Occallatibacter riparius: one gene and its partner. The protein of the gene in region 1 binds, or shares a complex with, the protein of each later gene. Links are inferred from orthologs where the notes say so. Each region holds a gene or a part of one and is shown in the gene's direction. Other genes may lie near its edges. The genes, in order: iscU and MOP44_RS04315.

What was found.
Region 2: the proteins of iscU (region 1) and MOP44_RS04315 are in contact, whole or in part, in a solved structure (PDB 5XT5), measured with the Bacillus subtilis proteins. The link is inferred for Occallatibacter riparius from one-to-one orthologs.

The regions. Positions count from the first base shown.
Region 1 is NZ_CP093313.1:1,535,521-1,546,697, reverse strand. Bases 8,318-11,145 are described here. They hold iscU (Fe-S cluster assembly scaffold IscU), read left to right. Parts: upstream 8,318-9,434; coding sequence 9,435-9,857; downstream 9,858-11,145. Other genes in these bases: hscB (Fe-S protein assembly co-chaperone HscB), read left to right, coding at 10,758-11,145; MOP44_RS06080 (HesB/IscA family protein), read left to right, coding at 10,376-10,732; MOP44_RS06085 (carboxypeptidase-like regulatory domain-containing protein), read left to right, coding at 9,891-10,271; MOP44_RS06095 (IscS subfamily cysteine desulfurase), read left to right, coding at 8,318-9,293. Outside these bases: MOP44_RS06130 (MBG domain-containing protein), read right to left, coding at 1-2,500; MOP44_RS06125 (carboxylesterase family protein), read right to left, coding at 2,630-5,350; MOP44_RS06120 (hypothetical protein), read left to right, coding at 5,584-6,117; MOP44_RS06110 (CDP-alcohol phosphatidyltransferase family protein), read left to right, coding at 6,500-7,066; MOP44_RS06105 (hypothetical protein), read right to left, coding at 7,080-7,244; MOP44_RS06100 (RrF2 family transcriptional regulator), read left to right, coding at 7,499-7,966; more of MOP44_RS06095, read left to right, coding at 8,040-8,317; more of hscB, read left to right, coding at 11,146-11,177. UniProt on the Bacillus subtilis protein: Part of the SUF-like system that mediates the biosynthesis of iron-sulfur (Fe-S) clusters. Acts as a sulfurtransferase and thus transfers sulfur from SufS to SufB.
Region 2 is NZ_CP093313.1:1,075,037-1,086,288, forward strand. The notes cover bases 1-2,903. They hold MOP44_RS04315 (cysteine desulfurase-like protein), read left to right. Parts: upstream 1-769; coding sequence 770-2,038; downstream 2,039-2,903. Other genes in these bases: MOP44_RS04305 (hypothetical protein), read right to left, coding at 1-152; MOP44_RS04310 (hypothetical protein), read right to left, coding at 240-626; MOP44_RS04320 (MlaE family ABC transporter permease), read left to right, coding at 2,833-2,903. Also shown: more of MOP44_RS04320, read left to right, coding at 2,904-3,594; MOP44_RS04325 (ABC transporter ATP-binding protein), read left to right, coding at 3,591-4,334; MOP44_RS04330 (MlaD family protein), read left to right, coding at 4,340-5,725; MOP44_RS04335 (sensor histidine kinase), read left to right, coding at 6,499-9,627; MOP44_RS04340 (response regulator transcription factor), read left to right, coding at 9,687-10,397; MOP44_RS04345 (neuromedin U), read right to left, coding at 10,668-11,252. UniProt on the Bacillus subtilis protein: Type II cysteine desulfurase that acts as the initial step in the SUF-like Fe-S cluster assembly pathway.

The DNA.
Region 1 (11,177 bases):
TCTCCTGAATGTCATTGGGACCGAGCGGCGTGCCATCGCAGTGGCTCCGGGCGACTCGATTTCCCAATTGGATATCGAGCGAATTGGGAGGTGCGTACCAGCGGGTCAAGTGAGCCGCGGGCTGCCCGGTGATCATGTCGTTACCAAGACCGCTACTCTCGCTCAGGTAAGGAGACAGTTCATTGAGCGGCGGCAACGTCTGAGAGGAGTAGTCAAACCCTCCATCGACGAAGCCGCGAACCTGGAACATGTAGTTCATCACGCTCAGGAAGTTGGGCTTGCAGTTCAATTCATAAGTCGGCAAGCTGGGGTTATTGGGATCGAGAAAATACTTTCCTCCGTGGGTGAGCGCCAGAGAGTGACCCAGTTCGTGGAGCAGCGTTCCGGTCTGCTCAGCTACAGTCCCTTCTTCGTTGCTGCAGTAATCCTGACCCGATGCAAGCGGTTGCGATGGATCGGGCTCACAGCCGGATGGATCGTCGGCCCCCCAGAGCCCCAGAGTCACCGCGGAGTCGCCGCCACCGCCAAGTTCGGCTTGCCCCGACGAACTCGTCGGTCCCAGATAGGTGACCGCAAGCTGTGGCTCGGACGCGAAATTGTAGGTTCCATTCGCGACGCCCGTCGTCGGAATCGTAAACGTCGTTTTGTATACGTTATTGGCGAGGGTCGAAATAGCATTGCTAAAGCTGTAAGTGCCGTTGAGCACTGTCTGATTCAAGGCTCCGATTACGCTCACACGAGCGCTGCTCGCATCTCCGCAAGCAACTAAGGCGGCGTTCGGACAATCACCGGGCTTGATCAAGCCTGGCGGGGACTGGATGGTTACAGTCGCCGTGTTGCCTGAATTAACAATTGAGATCAACTGAGGAAGGACCGGAATTTTGAGGGCTGAAGCTGTTGTGCTCCAATAGGCGCGCGGCTGTCCCAGGGAGTGGCCGAACAGAACGTAGCGGTAGCTCTGTGCGCGGCCCGACTGAAAGTTGCCGAGGTTGGTCGAGTTCTTGGTGTACTCGAACCCTCCCTTCCAACCAATCGCCGGCTGTCCCGGATAGGCGCAAAGCGTTGCGCCATCGTTGCACAAAACCTGCCCCTCTGGAATCGAGTTGCCGCCTGCGCCGGTCTGAGGCGCCAGTGTTCCAGCAGGAAGGGGACTGGGGATGGAGACTGGATAGGAGATCACGTAAGGATCCCCCTGGTAGATGCCAGGGCCGAGATCGAAATGTACTTGGATATTTTGATTCGCGAAAGCATTTCCCACGGCATCGAGAGCCGCCTTCTTGGGCAAGTGAGAATGCAGGTAAGGGCCGCCCGAACCACCCATATTGTTCAGGTAGTCAAGCTCGATAAAGATGTCCTTTGCATTCGGGTCGGCTCCCGGCAGCGGCACCCACTGCCCGCTCGTCGCATCCGTATATCCCTGGTTGGTCTCCCACACGTCCAGCAGGCCATCACTATCCGTATCCTGAACGGAAGTGCTCATGACGATGGCTCCCCACGAGACGCAACCGCTGTTGCTCGCGGTCGGAACTACTGAAGTTGTCTCAGAGGTATCCGTCGGTTTCACGTAGCCGTTGAGAGTCCAGGTTGGGTTATCCCACGATCCATATATGCCTGGAAAAGGCGACGTGCCTCCATACAGCGACGGCAACGGCTGGGAAGCGGTATTCAGATACACCAGTTCGCCTTTATTGGTCTGCCCGTTGGCCACGATATGCGTGATCTTCGCAACCGGGCTGCTTGCGGGCTCGTAAAAGCCCACCAACGATTGGCTCATGCTCGTGCCTGCATTGCTGGGAGCGTACGCTCCGTCGTAGAGCACGATGGAATTCAAAGGAACAGCTGGTGAAAGAACGCGATAAATGATCACGAGGGTCGCCCCAAGCGCGATCGGCGCGGTGTTGCCGTTGCTTCCGCTATCCGCAAGCCGTACCGGAATAGTGCCGCTGGCAATCGTCGCGCCAAAAGTTGGGGACGTCGTATTTGTATCTACCGGAAGAAACGGGTGAACGTCGGCGCGGTAGGTCCGCATCGTCTTTGACCCTTTGGAAGATCCGGAACAGCCTCCCGCACTCCAGGATGTCGGGGCGTTGGGATTCCCGAGCACCGTTCCCGAGATAGGGTAGCCATTGAAGTAGGCGGCCTTGCCGGCAAAGGTAGACTGGTTGCCTTCCACCGTCGCCCAATAGAGATACGAGGCGACGATATCTGCCCCTTTGGGAATACTGGCGGGCACACCATTCTGACCCGGCTGCAAAGTATCGGGAACGCTGATGGCTCCGGGGGCATACCCAGTCCCATCGGGAGAGCCCTTGACCCAGCCAGCGACCACGTAATCGCCAGTCACGAAGTAGTTCTGGAACAAGGTCAGCGCGTTTGATCCGGTTTGTCCCCACACGGGTAGCGGCGAAGCGGCGAATAGTGACAAGCCCAACGCTATCAGGGAAAGCTCCGCCCAACGCAGCACGGGGGCTGAGTGCGACAACACAGTCTTGATTTTCATGTTTTGACCGGTCCCGGGGGAGAAAACTTACTCAAGCCAACAACATACGTTTCTCACATGTCAAGGGCAAACTGAATACAAGAGAGATTTGTCGGGTGGCATCTCCCCGATATCGGAATCGAGGGTCGATCAGCGGAATAGCCTTGGCGCGAAATCGTTGAGATCGCGCCGCCAGGTGACCCATTCGTGCGCAGTACCGGGCGAGGAGAAGTACACGTATTTCACCCCGGCTTTGTCGAGCATCGCGCGGAACGAGCCGATGGCTCCGGGGAATGGGTTGGGCTCCTGTGTGCCCATGCCGATCCAGAGTAGCTTCACCTTCTGATTGAATGCGGCGCCGTCTTTAAATACGCCGCTAAATGCTGTTTCAGGATCGAGCGCATCGGTGCTGAGTCCGTTCATGGTGCCGCTGAATCCGGCCATGTAGGCGAATGTGTCGAGGTTCTGTGTGGCAATGTGGAGGGCCTGGTTGGCGCCCATGGAAAGTCCGGCCATCGCCCGGTGATCGCGATCCGCAATGGTCCGAAAGGTGGAATCGATCATGGGAATGACTTCCTTGATCATCACGTCCTGGAAGCTGGTGACGTCCGGTCTCGCGCTGGGAGGAGCGAAGGGACCGGCCGGCCGCGATGCATACCCGTTGTCCATGACGATGATCATGGGTACGGCTTCTTTCGCGGCGATCAGGTTATCGAGAATCAGGTTAGCGTGACCTTGGAAGATCCATCCGGTCTCGTCCTCGCCCATCCCGTGCTGGAGATAGAGAACCGGGTAACGCGCCGTGGCGTTGGAGTCATAATCCGGTGGCGTGTAGATGAAGCAGCGGCGCCACTGGCCGGTGATGCTGGAGTGGTACATGCGGATGCGGACATCGCCGTGCGGCACTTGCTGGGACAGGTAGTAATCCACGCCATCTTCGGGCACTTCGATTCCGCTCGCGTCTTTGCCGGTGCCGAAGAACGCATGGCTGCCGGGATCGTTGACGCGGATGCCATCCACGTCGAGAGCGTAGTAATGGAAGCCTTCTACCAACGGTTCTGTGGTCACACTCCAGACGCCGTCGCTGTCCTTGGTCATCGGGAACTTCTTGCCCGTGATGTCTACATCCACAGACGCCGCTGACGGCGCTTTAAGTTGGAACACAACACTGTGGTCCGGCAGAACACGCGGATACTTCGCGCCCATCACGTTTGTAGCGGCGGGTTTTGCATCCTCGATTGCCGAATCGCGCACGCCCTCCGGTGAGCGGCGCCATGCGAAGTATGCGTCGAGCGCGTTCAGGCCGTCAGGCGTGGGTACCGGACCGGTGTGCGGCGTGCCGGCAAAGTACATGAGATGGGGATTCTGATCGCTGAATGCGGGCCACTGCGGCATGCCCTTTCCGTTGGGATTGCCGTACTTGGCGAAGTTCGTCCAGTAGGTGGCCATGGCGTCGGAGATGATGTGGTCGGCGGCCGTAGGCTGCTCGTGCTGAAGATCGTTCAGATGGCCGAACACGTAAGCGACCTCGCGGCCATGCGGCGCGCCGAGATCAGGCCGTGGCGAATCGGCCGGTGCCTGCGGATGCTGGTCGAAGTAGTAGTAGTAAACCTTGCCGGAGCCCAACTGCGATTGCAGGCGCGCCCAGATCCACGTATGCCATCCGAAGGCTGCATCGCGGCTGAGGTCGCGCGCCGTTTTGGGAACAGTCGTCCCGCTTGCCGGGTACGCCTTCAGTAGCCTCTCAGCGAAGCTGTCGTAACGCTGATGCACGCCTTCGACGTATTCGCGCGGGGTGCGATCACGAGAGAACGATGCACCTTCATCCGAGTTGTAACCTATCAGCACCGGAATATCGTTGAACTGCTTCTTCTGGTAGAGCGTGTACTGGTCGGCCGGAATGACCCAGCCGTCGACGATGGGCCACGCGAGGCCGCGCTGGGCAGCCATGATTTTTTGCGGCGGCAGGCTGCGCAGCTCTGCGATCGAATGGGCGCCTGCATCCCGCGCTAGCGATGCCCCGTCACGTTCTGCATCCGCAAGAAGACGCATGTTCTCGCCGGGGCCACCAGCCCGGCGCGGAGGACCGAACGAGCCGCCGCTTTCCGAGATCGCGCCCTCGAATAATCCTTTGGCCAGCGGAGATGCGCAAAGTTGGCTAACAGCAATCCCACCTGCAGATTCACCGAAGATGGTGACCTTTTTGGGATCGCCCCCGAATGCGGCGATGTTCGTTTTGATCCACTGGAGAGCTGCGATCATGTCGAGCAATCCGTAGTTGCCGGAGACATGCTGCGGCGACTCCGCACTCAGCTCCGGATGCGCGAGGAAGCCGAGCGGTCCCACGCGGTACGCAATACTGACCAGCACGACGCCTTTGCGCGCCAAGACCTCGCCGCTATACGTCGGAATCCACGTCGCGCCGCCATTGAAACCGCCGCCGTAGATCCAGACCAGCACGGGAATGCGCTCATGAGCCGACTTTGCCGGCGTCCACACATTGAGATAAAGGCAGTCTTCGCTCGTAGCCGAAGGCTTGTCCGGGCCGTTGCCGAGGTTCTGCACACACTGCGGCGCGAACTTGTCCGCCGGGCGAACGCCCTGCCACTTGGCCGCCAGCTGCGGAGCGCGCCAGCGCAGATCGCCGACAGGGGGCGCGGCGAACGGGACACCTCTGAACACTGTGAGCGAGTCTTCGTGCGTGCCCTGCAATTGGCCCTGTTCGACTTTCGTTGTGGTCGAAGCAGCCGCACCCATCGAAGAAACAGCCATGAGGACAATTGCGGAAAGCAGCATTTTCACGTCGGAGGTCCCTTTCGATGAACGGAACTCCTGACCATACATGCCCGGCTGAACGCCCAGCAAGGTCAAAAAATCGATTTAATTGAGCTGGTTCAAAGCGAGGTCCTATGGCGCCTTCCTGCGATTAGCAGCGGTGCGCTGCTGCACGTACTTAGCGTGGAATGCGTGAGGAGGTAGTGAAGGGGATACGGGGGAGACCGGTCTCGCTGGGAGAACAGTTATTCGGAGTGCTTTCCGAAGGGCGTGTTTGGCTCGGAGCCACTGCCAGGCCTAGAGACTCTGCGACATTTCAGGAAGGCGACATGCACAATAACAGCGCACCTAAATTTACGCTCAGGCGTGAACGCTATCAGCAAGGTTCTTTGACAGCGGAGAAGAGAAGCATCGTACCCGACATATGGGTCTACCGCTGGCGTGAACCGATCGGCGGGGGAAAGAGCATTCAGCGCAAGAAGATCATCGGCAGTGTGCAGCAGTACAGGACCGAAACCGCAGCACGAAAAGCTGTCGATGCTTTGAGGCTGGACATCAATGCCGAGTCCATCAGTCCGTCTTCCATGACGCTCAGCGAACGTGCCGAGCATTATCGGGAGAAGGAACTGGGCGAGGGATGCGGAGAGACAAAGCTCACCCGCGAAGTCTACGCGAACAACTTGGACAGCTACATCTTGCCCAGATGGGGGCGACGAACGCATTGCAAATCTCAAGGCGTTCCGCATCGAGTCGTGGCTGAAAGAATTGCGAAAATCCAATGCAGTCAAGACCAAGATAAAGGGTGTCTTGGACCTCTTGTACCCAGCATGCCATGCGGTACGGTTCCTGCTCTAAGTTCTTGAAGAACAATGGTAGGCACGATTGGATTCGAACCAACGACCTCTTCCGTGTCAAGGAAGCGCTCTAACCAACTGAGCTACGCGCCTATAGGTGAGGAACCGCTTTATCCCGGCCTGGGCCTCTGAGTCTGGTGCGGCACCGCGCCGGATACAACTCGGCTGGGCAGTTCTCGGTCTTCACCCAGTCTAACAGCACTTAGAGGTGTGCGGGAAGCCGCCCTGAAACGTAAGCCCCTCGTGCTGTACCATTCCTTTGACAAAACCGAACCGCGGCTGACGCATGCCTATTAATCGAGCGTCATGCGGTGGCGGTTCGCTCGTTTCCAGAATTCACCGTCAATTGCGAATGAACGAAACCAGCCCACCTCGAAACCCGCTCCGCACAATGCCGAATCTGCTTACCATCGGGCGCATTTGCCTTGCCCCGTTTCTTGTTTCGGCAGTCCTCGAAGGCAAATTTCTGTTCGGCTTCGTGTTGTTTGTGGTGGCTGGCATTACAGATGCACTGGACGGCGCCCTGGCCAGAATCTTGAAGCAGCGGACAGTGCTTGGCCAATACCTCGATCCCGTCGCGGACAAGCTGCTGATTAGTACTCTGTTTCTGGTGCTGACGCATATGAATCTGATGCCGGTGCGGATCACGGTTCTGGTCTTCGGCCGAGATCTCGGCATACTGGTGGTCGCAGCCATCCTATACACGGCGGTCGGCCGGCGCGACTTCAAGCCCAGCGGCTTCGGAAAAGCCAACACTCTGGCCCAGATTACAGCCGTGGCCGCCGTCCTGCTCTTTCAAACGGACCATTCCGCCTGGGTCAGATGGCTCCGCACCATCGCCCTCGATGCAACAATAGTCCTTACGATTGCTTCGGGGCTCCACTACGCATGGCTGGTCACTCGGCGCATCAGTCCGCATGGGGCCATCAACACCACGAACAACGGCCCGACCTCATAAACGATCGAGAGTCTCAGGGTTCGCTTTCCGCCTGCTCGGGTTCCACGTTTTCCTCGATCTCCATATCGCGAAACTCTTCGGAATCAAAGATTTCGCCGCACTCCAGGCATTCGACGAATTCAATATCGTCGTGCCGGGAGACAATGCGCACTCGCGGGTGTTTGCAGACGGTCGCCATGGTTCCAGGTTCTGTTTGAATTTGCGCTGCCGCGGCCGGGCACACGCGGTGTCGTGAGTGGAATATCCCTCCGTCTACCGCGAACCTCCGGCTCTTTGGGCCAGATTTTACCCATCTGCGGCCGGATTTGGAAACGGCTTTTTGTTGAATTCTGCTTGCAGCAGGCGATTTCACAGATTCCACCTCAGCCTGAGTTGAAAGCCGGACAGATTTGGTCGTATACTAAACACGGACCGTTCCAGTCGGATATTCTCATGCTGAAGCTCACAAAAAAAGCGGACTACGGGCTGATGGCGCTGAAGTATCTCGCCGAGCACCCGGAGGCCCCTGCCCAGAGCGCCAAGGATATCGCCGATGCGTACGGGATTCCGGCGCAGCTGCTCGCGAAGATCCTGCAGCGGCTCACCAAGACAGGCCTGCTCCGGTCCCATGCCGGCATGAACGGTGGCTATGCGCTTTCGCGAGATGCTCGCCAGATCTCAGCATTTGAAGTGATTCACGCTATCGACGGACCGTTTTTTATTACTTCGTGTACCAAAGGGGCTCACGGCTGCGACCTCACCCCCAGTTGCACCATCAAAGAACCGCTCGCGCGTGTGAACGAGACCATTGCGGGCGTGCTGAAGAGCATTAGCATTTACGACCTGGCGGAGCATGAGCCCAATACTCCCCCGGCCCATGCCGGTCCACCGGCTCAGGCGCTGGTCACCATCACTACCTAGCGACTTGAAGTAGTTCAACAGGAAGCTTCCCCTGCCGCAGCAGACGGCAGCAGCAACGAAGGACGGACACGCGATGAGTACAGTTTCAAGCCAAGTGGAAGTGCCGGCGGGAGTGACCCTGCCCATCTACATGGATAACCACGCCACCAGCCCTCTCGATCCGCGGGTGCTGGAAGCGATGATGCCCTTTTTCACCAGCAAGTTCGGCAACGCCGCCAGCCGCAACCACTCCTTCGGATGGGAGGCCGAGCAGGCTGTCGAAATCGCACGCGAGCAGATCGCCAAGCTCATCGGAGCCACGCCGAAGGAAATCATTTTTACTTCCGGCGCCACCGAGAGCAATAACCTGGCCATCAAGGGCATCGCGGAGATGTACCGCGAGCGCGGCAACCACATCATCACGCAGGTCACTGAGCACAAAGCCGTTCTGGACACCTGCAAGCGCCTCGAAAAGTACGGCTATCGCGTCACCTACCTGCCGGTGAAGGCAGACGGCCTCATCGACCTTGAAGATCTGAAGCGCGCCATCGACGACAAGACCATCCTCGTCACCATCATGGCTGCCAACAACGAAATCGGCGTCCTGCAGCCCATTCGCGAGATCGGCAAGATCTGCCATGAAAAGGGCATCATCTTCCATACTGACGCGGTGCAGATCATCGGCAAGGTCCCCTTCAACGTCATTGAGGACAACGTCGACGTCGCCTCCATCTCGGCGCACAAGGTATACGGGCCCAAGGGCGTAGGTGCCCTCTATGTTCGCCGGCGCAACCCCCGCGTGCAGATTGCCGCCCAGATCGACGGTGGCGGCCACGAGCGTGGCATGCGCTCCGGCACTCTCAACGTCCCCGGCATCGTCGGTCTCGGCAAGGCTTGCGAGATTGCGCGCGAGGACATGGCAACAGAAGCGGCCTATCTCACAAAGCTGCGCGATCGCCTGAAGGACAAGCTGGAGTCAGAACTTGACTACATCCACATCAACGGCTCGTGGGAGCATCGCTTGCCCGGCAACCTCAACATGAGCTTCGTCTATGTGGAAGGCGAGTCGCTGCTGATGGGCATCAACGACGTGGCTGTTTCGAGCGGCTCGGCCTGCACCTCGGCGACGCTCGAACCCAGCTATGTGTTGAAGGCCCTTGGCCTTGGCGACGACGTAGCGCACAGTTCCATCCGTTTCGGCCTGGGCCGCTTCAACACAGAAGCAGAAGTCGACTACGTCGCGGCCAAGGTGATCGATATCGTGAAGCATCTTCGCGAACTCTCACCGCTCTACGAGATGGTGAAGGACGGCATCGACCTGACCAAGATCGAGTGGCAGGCGCACTAAACCAGGTGATCAGTTGTCAGTGGATCAGTTCCTGCGTCGCCGGGCTGAACATGGGCATCCAACAGAAGGCCCTGATCACTGAACACTGTTCACTGATCACTTAAGACATGCGGCTTCCCCCGCAGAAGGAGATTGGGACCAATGGCATACAGCGACAAGGTGGTCGACCACTACAACAATCCGCGCAACGTGGGTACGCTCGACAAAGCCTCGCAGGAAGTCGGCACCGGCCTCGTCGGCGCCCCTGAGTGCGGCGATGTCATGCGCCTGCAGATCAAGGTGAACCCCGAAACGCAAGTCATCGAAGAAGCCAAGTTCAAGACCTTCGGCTGCGGCTCGGCAATTGCCAGCTCTTCGCTCGCCACCGAATGGATCAAGGGCCGCACGGTGGAAGACGCCCTGGCCATCAAGAACACTGACATCGTGAAGGAGCTTTCGCTTCCTCCGGTGAAGATTCACTGCTCGGTGCTCGCTGAAGACGCTATCCGCGCCGCCATCGGCGACTGGAAGAAGAAGAACGGCGTGCCGGAAGGCGAACACGCAACGGTTCCTGCGGCGCAGTAGGCTGCGCGACAGGCGTACGGATCGAGGAGAGAGATGCCGGCAGTAACGTCCATGCGGATCGGCGCGTTGTGGATTTGTGCATGGATGATTAGTGCCGGGGCGATGGCGGCTCAAACTCCGGGCATTCTCAGGGGCAAGGTCCTCGATCCGTCGGAAGCTGTCGTTGGACAGGCACACGTTCTGATTCATTCCGAGCGTCCTGGTTCTTATAAACGCACGATAGCAACCAACCAATGGGTGGATACGGATGGGGCGGGGAGCTTTGAAGCACAACTTGCCCCCGGGGTCTACGATGTCTGCGTGATGTTCTCAATATTCTTGCCCTCTTGCAGCAGAATTGAGATCAAGACAGAGGGAGTGACGATGCGCACCATCAAGATGAAAGTAGACCCAAAGCTAAGGTCGGTCGAATGACCGTGCAATAGGCTGAACTGTACCAGGGAAAGAAGAACATTATGTCGAACTTCGTAAGCATCGAAAGCAAGCCCGCCGAAGGCGCGTCCGCTGCACCGCCGAAGATGGCCGCGCCAACCGGTCCGGCTACCGGCATCCAGGTCACGGAACGGGCAGTGAAGAAGATCCGCGCGGCCATGGCCAAGGAGGGCATTTCGCCGGAAGAAGGCGGCCTGCGCCTCGGCGTGCTTGGCGGTGGCTGCTCGGGGCTTTCGTATTCGATCAAGTTCGACACTCGCCCCCGCGAGCGCGACCGCGTCTACGAGTTCGACGGAGTGCGTGTTTTCGTCGATCCCAAATCGTTTCTCTATCTGCACGGCATGACGCTCGACTACGAAGAGACACTCATGCGGCAAGGGTTCAACTTCGTCAACCCGAACTCCTCGCGTTCTTGCGGCTGCGGTTCGTCCTTCTCGTCGTAGCAATCCGTGCAAGCAAGGCTCAGACATGTTGAAGGTTATCGATTCTGCAGTTCCGGTTGAGTGTTGGTCCTGTTCGGTCGCGCACAACGAAGTAACACTGTTCTGTCCCAACTGCCGCAAGATCCAGCCGCCGCAGCAGGGCACCTATTTCTCCATCTTCGGCGTAGCGCCCCACCTCAATCTCGATCTCACCGCACTCGAAGACAGCTTCCACCGCCTCAGCAGGCGCCTGCACCCCGACCGCTTCGCGCGGGCCACGGACCCCGAGAAGGAGTGGAGCCTGGCCGATACGGCATTGCTCAACGACGCCTATCGCACGTTGAAGGATTCCGTCCGCCGCACCGAGTATCTGCTCAAGTTGCACGGCGCCGAGATCGGCGAAGAGCACGCCGGCAAGAATCGCCGCCCCAATGAAATGGGCGCATCGCGCGCGCCCGCCGACTTG
Region 2 (11,252 bases), 460 kb from region 1 along the record:
GCGGTATCGTACCAATTCGTCGGATGGTCGCTGGTATCAGGCCAATTGCCGTACAGAATGCCGTCCGGAGTGATGCCGATGGCGAAGGCAAGAAATGCCAGGATCGTGGCCAGAAGCACCACGGCGACGACGGCATCAACGAAATCTTGCACAACGCACTTCATGGGAACGACAGCAGCAGATCAGTGTCAGAACTTCTTTTTGAAATCGTTAGAAGAATCCTATACCCTCCCCAGCCGCTACCGATGCTTGAGCCTCCGGTACTGCTCCTCGGAGAGGTCCAGCCACATCCCGCCGCGGCCGATCTCGATTCCATGATCCAGCGACTGGCGTGCCTCCAGGTTCATATTGAAACCGCCGCGTTCGGCAATTTCCCAGAGCTTCTCTTGGCTCTTGAAATGAAGCTTCTTGGGAAGGGGTGTCTTCAGATCCTGCTCCAGGAACTGACAAAACCAACCGTCTCTCAGCATGTAAAACATGTACACGCGATGGCGACCTTTTTTCGTCCTGCAGGCATCGCAAAGCGTCTCCGCGGTTGTGTGTGGCGCAGGCAGATGGCGTCTGCAGAGCTCGCAAATTCGGACGGAAGGGATCTGGCTGCTGGCCGATGAACGTTCACTGTCCACTCGATGAGCATACTCCTCCTTTCGCCTTTTATTCTCCACAGGATTTCCCCGATGAAAAGGACCAGACTCTTACGGATGGCCTGTAGGTGCGCGAAGATTGCGTTGTACACTCTGCCCTGTACGGGTTCGAGGAGCGATTGGCGATGAGCGCAGGAGAATTGGGGCTGGGCGCGACGCTGGATATCGAGTGGGTGCGTTCGCAGTTTCCGTCACTCGAGACGCAGGTCAACGGGCAACCCGTCGTCTTCATGGACGGTCCCGCCGGGACCCAAGTGCCCATGCAGGTCATTGGAGCAATCCAGGACTACCTCATAAATTCCAACGCCAATACCGGTGGAGCATTCCTGACCAGTTGCCACAGCGACGAGATGATCGCGAACACACGAGCGGCCATGGCGGATTTCTTCCATTGCGACCCGTGCGAGGTTGTCTTTGGTCAGAATATGACCACCCTTACCTTCGCAATGTCGCGCGCGATCGGCCGCGAGTTGCAGCCGGGTGATGAGATTCTCCTCACAACTCTCGATCATGATGCCAACTTCTCTCCCTGGAAGGCCCTCGAGGAAAGAGGCGTGGTCATTCAGGTAGCAGGCATTCGCGAAGAGGACTGCACACTCGATCTCGACGACCTGAAGAGGAAGTTAAGCCGCCGGACCAAGCTCGTGGCAGTAGGCTATGCTTCCAATGCAGTTGGGACCATCAATCCGGTTCGAGAGATTACGCGCCTCGCCCATTCTGCCGGTGCAATGACATTTATAGACGCGGTGCACTATGCCCCTCATGGTCTGATCGATGTAAAAGGCCTTGACTGCGACTTCCTCGTCTGCTCGCCATACAAATTCTTTGGGCCGCACATGGGTGTGCTCTTCGGGAAGCGCGAACATTTGGACCGAGTTCAACCTTATAGGGTTCGGCCGTCGCATGATGAGGCTCCTGACCGGTGGGAAACCGGAACCCTCGCACACGAGTTGATCGCCGGGATCGGCGTGGCTGTTGAGTATATCGCTGGCTTGGGGAGGCACTGTAATCCTGGAGCGACGACGCGACGGGAAGCCTTGGAAGCGGCATATCGCAACACTGTCTCATATGAACGAAGCCTGATCACACGGCTGATCGACGGCTTGCTGACTATTCCCAGTCTGCGCATCTATGGGATCACGGATCCCAAGCGATTTGACGAACGTTGCTCAACGCTATCGCTCCGGATCGGCGACCATTCTCCGAAGGCGATCGCCGAGTTCCTCGCAAATCGCGGCATCTTCACATGGGACGGGAACTATTACGCACTAAATCTGATGGAGCGCCTGGGAGTGGAACAGAAAGGCGGAATGCTGCGCATCGGCCTGGTTCATTACAACACCTTCGAAGAGGTGGAGCGCCTGCTCGATGCGCTGCGCGCCTTAACCTCTTAACGAAAGCCCGGCGATAACCCACCTTCGACTTTGCTTCTCAATCTCGATGAGTGCGTTGGCAGATATCGGCAATGGACAACCAGAGGCATTTGTCAGGCTAGCCGGTTCTACAGACATGTGGATGCATTCGAATCCATTTCGGGGCCTCCTTCTATCCAGCGCCCACTAAAAGTCGAGATGATCCTCCACGCACTGGAGATCGCGATCGAACGCTCTGCGTCGAGACCTCGCTGACTCGGCAAATCGGCGGCACTGACGCGAATTTCAATCAACCCTGGTATCCGGAAGCATGAAAAGGCTATCGAGGCACTTGCGACTGACAATCCTGCACAGATCACCATGACGATTCTGAAACCCAAACACGAATCCCTATTGAGCGACAGCGCTGATAGCGGATTTCTTTGCAGGATCGAGGTTGGTTGGGGGCTGGAGATCAGCGAGCTTGGCTTCCTGTCCTTGAAACCCTGGAACTCGGCCGACGATAGCGAAAGATGATTCAGGCCATGTTCGAGCCGGACGCGAAAAGGGACCACTACTAGAATTCCAAGAAGAGCGATTCCAAGCACTCCGGCTGCGCGCGCGATGGCGTTGTTGATGAGCGTTGAACGGCTAAGGCGCTGTTCAGCGTCCGGTTAGAACTGGCTGCCAACAGTACGATAATCACGGTCACCTCACCTCTTCATCACTTCACGAAGCACACTACAAAGAGCTTTGCTGGAAATGGAGCTAGTTTTCATCTCGACTGAAACGACAGCTCCTATGCTTTCGTGAGTGCTACGACTGGGATTTCTCAAATGCCAAATCCAATCGAATTCGTTGGGAACGTCAACCTGTTCGGATTTCGAACGATGAGGGACGCCCTTCGCAGGCCTTTCGAAGTTGCTCAGATCCTGCGCCAGATAGCCGAGATTGGAGCGAAGTCGTTGCCTCTCGTGATCTCTTCGGGCTTCGCGTTAGGAATGGTCATGACGCTCCATACTCGGGGTACCTTGGTGACTTTCGGGGCAGAAGCGCTCATTCCAACCGTGCAGTCGTTGGGCTTCTTTGTCGAGATCGGACCGCTCGTCACCGCACTCCTGGTTTCGGGTCGTGTCGGCTCCGGAATCGGAGCCGTGCTAGCGAACATGCGGGCAACAGAACAAATCGATGGCATCGAATCGCTGTCGATTGATGCCTTCAAATTCCTCGTTGTTCCGCGCGTAATCGCGTGTGTCATCTCGATGCCACTGCTCACTCTCTTCGCCGATTTTGCGGGACTTTTGGGTGGATTCGTATCGGAGCACTCGTCTTCGGGAATGTCGTTCTCACTTTACCTGTCCCGTGCATTTGCAAACCTCGAGCTGTCGAACTTCATTTTGCCCACTTCCAAGACTGCTGTGTTCGGCTTAATTATCGGTACAGTTTCGTCGTACTTCGGTTACACCACCAACGAGGGCTCGCAAGGTGTCGGCCGGGCAGCAACCAACAGCGTGGTCGTCTCTTCTTTGCTCATCATTTTCGTGGACGTGGTCTTGGTGAAGTGCATCTTCTTCCTATTGCCGGAGAATGCGCTATGAGAGACGTGCCCACAGGATCCGTGGCTTTTGACGAAGTATCCAAGGCGTTTGGCCCCAAGCAGGTGCTCCGGAACGTTTCGTTTGAGATTCGACAGGGAGAGATTGTTTGCATCCTCGGGAGAAGCGGGACGGGGAAGAGCGTGACACTCAAACTGCTCATGGCATTGCTGAAACCCGACCAAGGAAAGATTTGGGTCGATGGAGACGAAATCACCGGTATGAGGGAGGCGGAACTGTCGAAGGTGCGGCGGAAGATGGGTTTCCTATTTCAAGACGCGGCTCTGTTCGATTCGCTCTCACTCTACGAGAACCTGGCGTTGCCGCTTCAACGATTGACTGGCAAATCGAAAGACGAGATCGATGCCGTAGTGGATAGCGTGCTGAAACAAGTGGGCCTGGCAGGCGACAAACTCAAGAGACCGTCGGAGCTATCGGGCGGAATGCGCAAGCGTGCGGGCCTCGCGCGCGCGCTGGTTCTAGAGCCAAAGATCCTACTGGCTGATGAGCCAAGCAGTGGTCTCGATAGGATTACAGCCTCCGAGATTGACGACCTCTTTCTACGGCAACGAGCTGCCAGTAACACAACTATCCTGATCGTCACTCATGACGTCCACGGGGCCAGGAAGGTTGGAGATCGTTTCGCAGTCTTCGACAAGGGCGATCTGGCCGCATTCGGAACAGCTGCAGAGGTAGAACGCAGCGACCACGAAACCGCACGGAGACTTATTTCGGAAGGATAGCCGTTATGAATCGTAGTGTCGCTGTTGGACTCTTTGTTCTGATCGGATTTGCATTGTTTACGGCAGGCCTGTTTCTCATCGGGAACCGCCATGAGGCCTTCCAAAAGCATCTCACGCTCTACACCGAATTCGCCGACCTCTCAGGTCTGGCTAAAGGGTCGAAAGTGGAGGTGGGAGGCATGGACGCTGGCCGGATCGAAGAGATCTCTATTCCCAACTCACCGTCATCAAAGTTCCGAGTCAGATTTCGGATCATTGACACGTTTCGCGGGCTGGTCCGCAAGGATTCGGTTGCGTCGATCACTACCGCAGGCTTGGTTGGAGACACGTATCTTTCGGTTGGTCCGGGAAGCAGTGCTTCGCCGTCCGCGGTACCAAATTCGACGCTCGGGAGCAAAGAGCCGATCGAATTGGCCGACCTTGTAGGCCAAGCCAAAGGAACGATCGCTGACGTAGACGAAACGGTGAAGAATGCCAATGGATTGCTGACATCTGTGGGGGGAAACTTGAACGTGACGCTGGGGACTGCACGCGGAACGTTGATCGATGTCGATGATGTTGTCGGAGGACTCAAACGCGGGGAAGGGCCTGCAGGAATGCTGCTCCACGACCCGGAAGTCGCCAGTTCGATCAGACGTACCATCGCGAACACCGAACAGGTGACGTCCAGTTTGCGCATTACAGCGGACCAAACCAACGCACTGGTCAATGATGTCTCTTCGCGGAGCATCCCTCAGAAGATTGATGACGTTCTTGTATCCGTACGAGACGCAGCATCAAACTTGGACTCGACTACCAAAGCAGTGCAAACAACGATAGCGGAACTCACACAGCCGGACGAACATGGTGTCGCGGCCGGAGTCAATTTGCGCGACGCAATCTCTAATGTGAGTACTGCTACAGGAAACATGGCCGAGGACTCGGAGGCGCTAAAGCACAATCTTCTGACTCGCGGCTTCTTCCGCAAGCGCGGTTACTACACCCTTACCAACATCTCTCCGGCCGTTTACCGGCGTGACCGGCTATCCGCAAGCCCGGGTAATCATCGGAGTTGGCTTGGTACGGACCAGCTCTTTCATCAGGCTAGCAATGGCACAGAGGAACTGAGCTCAGCCGGCAAAGAGCTGATTGACCAAGAATTGGCAAAGTATGGGGATGCGGTTGTGAGCCATCCGATTATGGTGGAAGGCTATTCGGCCGGCACAAACACAGTTGAAAAAATAGAGACTTCACGGGCGCGTGCAATCCTGGTCCGCAACTATATTCTGTCGCGGTTTCATCTAGAGTCAATGTCAGTTGGAGCGGTCGCACTCGATGACCAGCCACCTAAAGGGGCCGGCCGCACAACCTGGAATGGCGTTTCAATCGTTCTGCTGTCAAGGGCGCGTTAGGCACCCACAATCGGGGAGATTCCTCTTCCGGTGTTTCCAATCGTATATAGGGCCGCGGGACCTTCGTGTCCGGCGCCGGTGAACGGGACGCAGCGCCACAGCAAATCCATTCCATGCTCAATCCCGCACTTCAAGGAGCCACCGGCTTCCCGCCGGGGACCTCACTGCCGCCTTGACTGGCGGAGGCCATGCTCGCTTGCCGATCGGGGCTTGCAGGCAATCGGTGACGTGCTGCGCCTTCACCGCGCAGTCCCCGCGCCCCAGCACCACCGCAGCCCCGTCATCCTGAGCGACAAGGGCGCTGGACTGCCACTCGTCCAGTTTCGCAGTCCGGAGCTTTGCCCCCTTGCGATTCCCTCGACTACGAAAGGTGATGCTCTTCGGATCGGCCCAGAATCACGGGACTGCAACGGGGGACACCTTCAGCGAGAGAATTGAGTGCCCTTACCGATCACTTGAATTGGCCGCGCGCTCCGCTTAACATACAGTGCTCACAGGCTAAAACGGCTGCGGATGCTTTATCGTAGCTGGACCGGTACCTTGTAGGAATCTCAGCCGCCATCCAGCGCCGCTGGCACTGGACCGAAATCACACGCGATCGCGACTATAAGAAGCGTCTTTTCGGCAATCAATGAGGTTGACTTGTATCACTCAAAGGAGTGACGCGCCGAAGTCAGTGGTGCGCCGTGATTAACATTGAGAAATGACTCACCTTCGGAGGCTGATCGAAGCCACAAACGATTTCCACCGTTAACAGTAGCACCTTGGAATCTATGACGCGAACTCTTCTTTTCCTGCCACGCCGGCTTTTCCGACTCGAACGGTTCGCGCTGTTCTTAAACATCTTCTTTCTGTGCTGCGCGAACTTGTCAGCAATCGATCCCCATCAGCCAATCACTCAGATGCATCACACTGCCTGGGGTGCCAAAGAAGGGGTCATTGGCGAGGTGCTGGCGATTGCGCAAACCTCAGACGGCTTTATCTGGGTGGGCACCACAAACGGCCTTCTCCGTTTCGATGGTTCTGTGCTTGAGCGATATCAGCCTGATTTGGGCGCATTTCCTGAGCCCCGATGGATTTGCTCGCTCCTGGCCATGCCTAACGGCGGTCTCTGGATAGGCTATTTAAACGGTGGTGCAAGCCTGCTGGAACGTGGAAGACTCAAAAACTACAGTCTGGCAGACGGAATGCCGGCCGGACGGGTCAGGAGTTTGGCTCGGGATGTCGACGGAACTATCTGGGCCGCCACGCCTGCGGGCGTGGGATACTTCGACGGCAGCCATTGGTGGCACGTTGGTGAAACCGGCAATGTGTCAGGCTTGAAGTCCATCTCACCTGCCAGCCTGGCCGTGGACAATCAAGGAGTTTGGGTAACCGATGCGACCAAAGGCGTCTTCTTTTTGCCCAAGGGCGCGCGCGAGTTCCATCAAGAAGACTCGCGAGAGGTTCCAGGGTATCTCCCGAGCTTCACACAGGCCGGCGAATCAGCAACCTGGCTCTGGGTGCCGGAGGCACTAACGCTATTGAAACTCGCTGCCCGCGGGGCTGCCCAAAGTGGCTCCTCGCGACAATTTGCGAACTCGTCGGGAATGTTTCTGATCGATCGTGACGGTACTGGATGGATGATGACACGGCATGACGGGGTGCTGCGTATTCCCTCAGCAGATCATCTTCAGGAACATGTATCGCTCGACGATCCCACGATCGAGAAATTCAGTGAAACTGAGGGGCTGACCAATGCCACAGTTTACTGTTCGATGGAAGATAGGGAAGGGGACATTTGGGTCGGAACACTTGGAGGGCTGGATCGATTCCGGCCTCGCAATGCAGAGTGGTTTCAATTGCAGTCTGTCCCCACCCGTCGCATGCAGTTGGTAGCAGGAGACAGAGGAGATGTTTGGGCAAGCTCGCCTCAGGGCTTGTGGAACGCAAGAAGCGGGAAGCTGGTTCCGGGTAGTCCCCCTGATATTCAGTTTTCCTTTCGCGATCCGGAAGGGTCAATCTGGGTCTGGTCGCGGCGAGGCGACCTGGGCGATCTCTGGCGATGGCAGGACGGGCATTTCCTGAAGTCTCTGTCGCCAGATCTGAACCGGGATAAGGTCCTGCCGACATCTATCGCAGATAAATGGGTACCGATTCATGGCCCTGTGCGAGCTTTGACAAGAGACAGCTCAGGAGACCTATGGGTTTCGGTCAGGGGTAGAGGTGTTTTCCGGCTGCACAACCAAGTTTGGGATCAGGCCCGGATCATGCCGGATTACCCCTACATGACGGCCTATGGAGCGGTTAGCGACGGCCAGGGACGGGTATGGTTGGCCTACCCGGAGTTGAGAGAAATTGCACTTTGGGATCACGGTTCAGTTCAGATATTTTCAGCCAAAACCGGATTGGACATCGGCGCTGTCACCCAACTCGCTTATTCCGGTGAGCAGGTCTGGGCAGGCGGTGAATTTGGGTTAGCAATCTACAGTAAGGGAAGGTTCCACACGGTAGTGCCAGCGTCGGAAGCCAAGTTCGGCTTGGTCGCCGGAATCGCAGGAACTCCCGAGTCAGGGTTGTGGCTCAGCACCGACACCGAGATCGTCCACATCCCTCAAAGCGAGGTCTCCCTGATTATTAGAGACCCCAGCCACCGTGTTCAATTCGAAACATTTGATCCCATAACTGATTTGGCCGAACGGCCGTCAGATACTTCCGACACGCCGGCGGTCATGGGAAGCGACGGAATTCTCTGGGTCGCGACGTCGAGAGGTGTAATCCGGCTCGATCCCGCACATCTCCACCGAAATCTGACGCCTCCCCTGGTGGCGATAAGGAGCATGAGTGCGAATGGACGATCCTACTCCCTCTACGCTCCAATTACCCTTCCTCCTAATACCACTAAACTCGATATTGGCTTCTCCGTCCTGAGCTTACCCATTCCAGAAAGGGCGCGCTCCCGATATCGCCTGCTAGGATCTGACAGCGAATGGCAGGATGGAGGAAGCCGGGTTCAGGCATCCTATACACGCCTGGGGCCGGGCAAGTATACATTCCAAGTCGTCGCGCGCAACAACGACGGCGTCTGGAATGAGGCTGGAACTTCCCTGGAGTTCATAATCCAGCCCGCTTTTTATCAAACCACCTGGTTTCAACTTCTATACGTTTTGGCCGGCGCCGTTCTCGTTTGGCTCCTGTATCGGCTGAGGCTGCGCCGTGTGGCCGGCGTAATCAGGGAGCGTGCCGAAGCCCGCGCCGATGAGCGGGTCCGCATCGCGCGTGATCTGCACGACACCCTGCTTCAGGGGGTGCAAGGTCTCATGCTGCATTTTCATGTGGCAGCCCAGGAACTTCCGGAAGGAAGCCGTACCCGGGCGGCAATGGAGCGCGCGTTGGCCACGGCGGATCGGATCGTGGTAGAGGGCAGGGATCGTGTCAGTCGTTTGCGGTCCGCCCAATTCACAGCCAAAAACCTTACCGATGCGTTCGAAGCAATCGCGGATGATCTCGGCTCCGATCAAAGAGTGCGTTTTACCTTGAAGATTGAAGGACGAGGAGGGGATGTTGTTTCATCTGTTTTGAGTGAGTTGCATGACATCGGACGCGAGGCAATCACCAATGCCTTCCGCCATTCCAGTGCTTCGGAAATCACCGTAAGTCTTTTATGTGAGCGGAAGTCTGTTGTGCTCACGGTTGCTGATAATGGACATGGGTTTGATGCTGCGGCGCAAGAGATCAGTCCCCGAGCTGGACACTGGGGATTTCGTGGTATGAAAGAGCGCGCCGAGATAATGGGCGCTCGATTTGCGTGTCACAGCACGAGCAAAGGAAGTCAGATAATTGTGACTGTGCCTGCTCACCGAGCGTATCGAGAGAGTTCCCTCCGAGAGGTAGACCCGGCGAACGCACATTCTCGAAAATAGAAGAATGTTTTCGCCCTGTATCGCTGGAAAGAGTGAGGCAGACAAATCGGTGGTCTGCCATGATGAAGCATTGCAAAAAATCGACCGGATCGCCGTTGAACCCGGTCGACATCCGCGCATGTAGTACAGGGTTTATAGTGACGAACGACGCAAATCCGATCCGTTTATTGGTAGTCGACGATCACCCAGTGTTACGCGAGGGTCTCGCAGCTCTGATAGGAAGCCAGCACGATATGACTCTGGTTGCGGAGGCGGGGACAGGGAAAGATGCCGTCGCGCTATATAAGATTCACCGCCCGGACGTAACCATTATGGATATTCGGCTGCCCGACATGAATGGCATCGCCGCAATCTCTGAGATTCGAGAACAGTGCCCTAGCGCACGCATCATTGTGCTTACCACCTATTTGGGGGATGTACAGGCAGAACGTGCCCTGAAAGCTGGCGCTCAAGCCTTCTTACTTAAGGCCACACTCCGCACCGACCTCCTCGACTGTATACGCGACGTGAATCAGGGAAAGAGGCGGGTTCACGCCGATGTGGCCTCCGAGATGGCTGCACATTTTGGCGGCGATCTTCTGACGGCAAGGGAAATTGAAGTTCTTCAGCAGGTCGCCTCTGGAAAATCCAACAGAATGGTTGCGGACTACCTCGAAATCAGCGAAGACACCGTCAAGACTCACATTCGAAGCATTCTCGACAAATTGGGAGCAAACGACCGGACGCATGCCGTCACGATCGCCTTGCGACGCGGCTTTCTAGACCTGTAGAGCCTCGCAGAGCCTCTAGCGGATCAACATGCGGTGTCAGGGCAATGCCTCTCAGATCCTGGTTGGTCAGGTCGGTTTATTCAGATCATCGAGTTGCCTCGTAAAGTAACTGGCGACCCGTTATCTCTCTGAACCGTCTTTCTCGTTCCGTCTCGGCCGCGCTGGATCGTCAGTTGCTGATGAGTGGAGTCAGGCTTCCCAAAGAGCGAACCGTCGATCGCTGCATAGGGCAGTGATCCCAGCTCCATTCATCTGCAGCATGTATCTACCCTAGTGGGCAACCGCCGTAGGCGCCGACGGATGCTTCTTAATAAAGAGGAACTGCAGCTGCGTTTGCACTTGCCAGTCCGGCCCGCCAGAAGTGGTTCGCACATCGTTGAAGAACTCTGCACGAGCATTCAGGGGCTGCGCACCAAGTTTGAACACTCGGCCAACACCACCGCCGACAGGAACTGTCCACCGGCTGTTTCTGGAGGCCGTCCAATCAGCTGTGATGACAGGCGTGGATACGAAATACCACCCTGCGCGCATGTTGTAGAACAAAAATGAATTCAAGGTCATCGAATTGACGTGCTTATGATTCACGCCAGCGAACTGGTTACCCAGAAGTGAACCGCCAAGCCAATGCCCCTGTCGAAATAACCCAACCAGAGCGGGTCCTCCTCCCCACTTGTTGGTACCGAGCTCGGAATCGGTTGCGGTGGGTAACCACAGCTGCGGACCCGCCCCCCAGATGAACTTGCCCGGATGCGCCAGCGAAACATAAAACTGAGGCTGAATATTGCCCAGACCATAGTCAACCTGCCTGTTGGAGGAAAGGCGTGGAACGACCTCAACAGGAACGATCGTGCGGGA